2 regions of the Exiguobacterium sp. s161 genome follow, and region 2 is predicted to be linked to the other one. Evidence: riboswitches for the same ligand, from Rfam matches in the RefSeq annotation. Region 2 holds a riboswitch; the other holds the start of a gene.
The links. A riboswitch is a leader RNA that binds a small molecule or an ion and turns the genes downstream of it on or off. The one in region 2 is predicted to bind FMN.

Region 1 (2,467 bases), 430 kb from region 2:
GACCACCGCTATCTGCAGCAAAGCCGAGATCACGAACGACCTTGACCGGCTGCGTACCTGCCGTCCAAATCGTCAAGTCCGACGGGTACGTATCGTCGCCGTTTCGGACGTCGTCCGCCGTGACGAGCGTGACGTTCGAATTGTTGATGACTTCCACGTCATGCTCCTCGAACCATTCCTGGACGTAAGATGAGACTTTGTCGGATAAGAATGACAAGACGGATGGACCGCGGTCGAACAGACGAATCGTTAAATCCTTTCGGCTCTCATGCAGTTCACTAGCGAGTTCGACACCGGATAGTCCAGCACCGACGATCGAGACGACGGACCCCGGTGACAGACCACAGATCGCTTGCTGTGTCTTGCGCGATTCTTCAAGTGTCTGGATGCTGTATGTAAACTCTTGAGCACCCGGAATGTTGTGGTATTTATCCTCGCAACCGAGGGCGATGATCAAGTCATCATAGAATAATTCTGATCCGTCTTGCAGGTGGACCGTATTCGTCTCTGGTGAGATTTTAATGACATGTCCATATTTATAAGTAAGATGTTTCCCCTCCGGAAATTCAATCCGGACATCCCGATCTGATAATGTACCTGCTGCGAGTGCGTAATATTCCGTTTTGAGTGCGTGGTACGGTAGACGGTCGACGAGCGTGACGGCAACTTCCTCGTCCTTGAATCGCTCACAAATCCGCATTCCACCATATCCTCCGCCGAGTACGACCAATTGCTTCATAACGTAAAATCCCCCTTAGTTCCCCTAAATCAGTCTGACCTTGTATAATACGACATGAGGCAGGTCGTTTCCTGCTTGAAGGAGGAAAAAAAGTGAATCCGATTATTGAATTTTGTATCAGTAACTTAGCGGCTGGTACACAGGTCGTCATGGAGCAACTCGAACGTGATCCGAACGTCGACGTCGTCGAATACGGTTGCCTCGGCTATTGCGGTATTTGTTCGCTTGATCATTTTTGTCTCGTTGATGGTGAGACGGTCGTAGGCGAGACGCCGGAAGAGTTGCTTGAAAAAATTTACCTAAAAATCGAAGAGAATGAGCTGTGAGCACGGACAGCCAAAAAATCCCCTCGTTCGTCTGAACGAGGGGATTCGTGTCCGTCAGCGGGCGCAGCTTTTCGGATCAGGCAGATTGTTGACGGCGCATCATCCATGGTCGTAGTTTCAAGAACAACGGAATGAAGAGTGCCGAGATGAACAACGCCTTGATGACGTTAAACGGTAAGATACCGGCTGTGATCGCTGTCCATTTGACAGCTGGATCCGCCATGTAGTCCATACCGAGGAACCATGCATACGCTGGAAGGATCAAGATATAGTTGAGAATCGCAAGACCGAGTGCCATCGTGATCGTACCAGCGACGAGACCAGTTGCGAGACCTTGTGTTGATTTCTTTTTGTGATAGAACCAGCTGACAGGAAGCACGAATGCGACACCAGCAGCGAAGTTTGCGAATTCTCCGACTGGAACACCACTTCCGCGGAAAATGTAATATAACACGTTCTTCAATGCTTCGACGATGACACCTGCGACCGGTGAGAACATGATCGCTGCGACGAGAGCAGGAACATCACTGAAGTCGATTTTCAGATAGTTCGGTAAGAACGGTAGTGGGAAATTGATAAGCATAAGAACAAACGAGATTGAACCTAACATTGACAGAGTGACCATTTTTTGTGTGCGTTTCATACGAGTATTGTCTCCTTTTGCTCGTTCCTCTCGATGAAGTATTGGCATGACTGCGTCCATAAAGAAACCCCTATTGATGAAATCAACAGGGGAGAAGTCCGCATTAAATAAACCTAATCGATTGTTGCAAAAATCGATCAAATTCAAACTCATGCCGCCATCTTCTCCCATCCAGACTATACTGTCGGCTCCTGAATTACACAGAATCAGCAAATAGCGCCCTATTCGCTCGCGGGCTTCAACTCATAATAGTTGTTTACCGCCGGTCGGGAATTTCACCCTGCCCTGAAGATGGAACGATTATTTTGTTGTACATACCATTTATACAACGAATTCAAGATAGTTTCAAGCAACTAGGTTTCGATTCGCTCAGAAGTTGCGTATACTAAAGAAAAGGAAGGTGATGACATGATCCATTTAACGGAGGCAGCAGCGCTACAAGTCCAAGACATGATGGCGCAGGCACCAGCAGATGAACGGAATCTTCGGATGCTCGTCCAAGGTGGTGGATGTAGTGGTCTGTCGTACGGAATGGGATTCGACCAACAGAAAGAAACGGATCTCGTTTTCGAACAGCACGGCGTGACCGTCATCGTGGACGAAAAAGATTACCCGGTCGTCAAAGGACTGGAAATCGATTATAAGCAGTCGATGCTCGGCGGCGGATTCACGATCACGAATCCGAATGCCATCGCAACATGCGGTTGCGGGACATCGTTCCGGACGGCAACGAATGCCGGGACACCGGGTGGCTGTTAA
Region 2 (2,467 bases):
GGTCATAATATCATCGGCACGACGAGCGTCGCAGCGGCGATCGCGCTCAGTAAAGTGCTCGATGAAGTCGGCGGGAGTGTCGTTGTCCTTGGAACACCAGCCGAGGAAGGTGGACCGAACGGCAGTGCGAAAGGCAGTTTCGTCAAACATCAGTTACTGGAAGGAATCGATGCAGCCTTGATGGTCCATCCGTCGGGACAAACACGGATCACGGGTTCTTCCCTTGCGGTCGATCCACTCGACTTTGCCTTTACGGGTCGTCCGGCGCACGCAGCGGCGTCACCGGAAGAAGGCATCAACGCCCTCGACGCTGTCATTCAACTCTTCAATGGAATCAATGCCTTACGTCAGCAGTTACCAGACGATGTCCGGATCCACGGGATCATCACGCATGGAGGCGATGCGCCGAACATCATCCCGGAATACGCAAAAGCACGTTTCTTCATCCGGGCAACGACACGGGAACGATTGAATGCCGTCACGGAAAAAGTCAAAGCCGTCGCCCAAGGCGCGGCACTCGCGACTGGGGCGACGCTCGATGTCATCGCCTTCCAAAATGAAGTCGATAACCTCGTCTTCAACCGGACGTTCGACCGTCTGTTCCAAGAAGAAGCAGAGGCGCTCGGCGAAATCGTTCACTTGGACGAACGACCGGGTCTTGGTTCAACGGACGCCGGTAACATCAGTCAAGTCATCCCGACGATCCATCCGTATATCAAGATTGGACCAGATGATCTCGTCGCCCATACGGAAGCATTCAAAGAAGCGGCCCGTTCAGAAGCTGGAGATGAAGCATTGATCACAGGAGCAAAAATCCTCGCCCGGACAGCGCTTCGCGTCCTCGCTGATGAACGGACGCGCGGGGCGATTGCGCAAGAATTCCATGACCGGAAGAATGGTTATTTGTAAGTGGAAAATAACGACTGGACGCACTGCTATCAAGTGCTCCGGTCGTTTTTGAGATGCAGTCGATTACGAATTGGGGACGGGTGACAGAAGTGGAACGAAATCAAAAAAGAGACAAGACAGAAGCATTTGCGCTTTGTTTTCTTGAAAAAGATATGCTAGGCTAAAGTTGTATAACTCAATAATCCAGTTCTTCGGGGTAGGGTGAAAATCCCAACCGGCGGTGATGCGATCAATCGATCGACGAGCCCGCGACCCATGATGTACGCATCATGGCTGACTTGGTGAGATTCCAGGGCCGACGGTAAAGTCCGGATGGGAGAAGAACGAAACGACGCGATTCAAGCTGTTTTCTGAAAAAATGTTTTCAGGAGACGGTCTCTTTCTGCATGAAAAAATGCAGGAAGCGAACCGTGTATTTCGTGAACCCTTCTATACAGACGCCCCTTTTTCAAGGGGCGTCTTTTTTCATTTGAAAGGAGTGAACGCGATGTCACAGATGATGAGTTATGCCATGCAATTAGCACAAATGTTACACGGACAAACAAGTCCGAATCCAAGTGTCGGCTGTGTCATCGTCAAACAAGGACGCATCATCGGCTTCGGTGCACACCGGTTTGCCGGTGGGCCGCACGCAGAAGTCGAAGCCTTACGGATGGCAGGAGAAGCCGCCCGTGGTGCCGATCTCTACGTGACGCTCGAGCCATGCAACCATCACGGCAAGACGCCACCATGCACGGAAGCAATTCTACAAGCAGGAATCAAACGAGTCTTCGTTGCAACGGAAGACAAACATGCGATTGTCGCTGGTTCCGGAATCAAACGGCTACAGGACGCGGGAATCGAAGTCGATGTCGGCTTGTTACGGCATGAGGCAGAAGCCCTTTACACGGTATTCTGGAAGACGATCGAACGAAAACGTCCGACCGTGACCGTCAAAATCGCTCAGACGATGAACGGGATCGCGACGACAGGTGAACAGCGCTGGATCACGTCAGAAGAAGCACGCGCGAACGGTCGTGCCCTGCGTGGACGCCACGATGCCATCCTCGTCGGAAGTGAGACGGTGCTCGTCGATGATCCGGCACTGACGTTACGCGCATCGTCAGGCATCGAGCCGATTCGAGTAATCGTTGATCGCCGGGGGCGGATTCCGGAGACGGCGCAAGTCTTCCGCGATGGTAAAAATCCAACCTACTGGCTGACGAGTGTTCCTCGGATTAGTCACGATCAGGTGACGGTCCTCGTTGGTGAATATGAGACGCCGGAAGCGATTTTGAAACGCTTATACGAACAAGACATCCGTAGTGTCTTGATTGAAGGCGGACCAACGATTCAAGCCGCTTTCCTTGAGGCAGATCTCGTTGACCGAATCGAAGTCTACCAAGCCCCATCGATTTTTGAAGGCGATGCGTGGAATGGTCAACACGATATCGAAGATCGTTTTCAAATCGACCAGGTTGAGACGGTCGGACCGGATCTCCATCTGACGTACATCCGAAAGGAGGAGACGACATGTTCACCGGATTGATTGAAGAAGTCGGAACCTTAAAACGAAAGA

Region 1: it holds a riboswitch for FMN, as region 2 does, so the genes downstream of both, KNQ14_RS02405 (ECF transporter S component) here and ribD (bifunctional diaminohydroxyphosphoribosylaminopyrimidine deaminase/5-amino-6-(5-phosphoribosylamino)uracil reductase RibD) in region 2, are expected to answer to the same signal.

Annotation. Positions count from the first base shown of each region.
Region 1 is NZ_JACSNH010000001.1:498,766-501,232, forward strand. It holds gene KNQ14_RS02395 (NAD(P)/FAD-dependent oxidoreductase) at 1-739, opposite strand, end outside; gene KNQ14_RS02400 (YuzB family protein) at 832-1,065, shown strand; gene KNQ14_RS02405 (ECF transporter S component) at 1,142-1,708, opposite strand; FMN riboswitch at 1,864-2,005, opposite strand; gene KNQ14_RS02410 (HesB/IscA family protein) at 2,117-2,467, shown strand.
Region 2 is NZ_JACSNH010000001.1:71,459-73,925, forward strand. It holds gene KNQ14_RS00420 (M20 family metallopeptidase) at 1-909, shown strand, start outside; FMN riboswitch at 1,093-1,237, shown strand; gene ribD (bifunctional diaminohydroxyphosphoribosylaminopyrimidine deaminase/5-amino-6-(5-phosphoribosylamino)uracil reductase RibD) at 1,397-2,437, shown strand; gene ribE (riboflavin synthase) at 2,422-2,467, shown strand, end outside.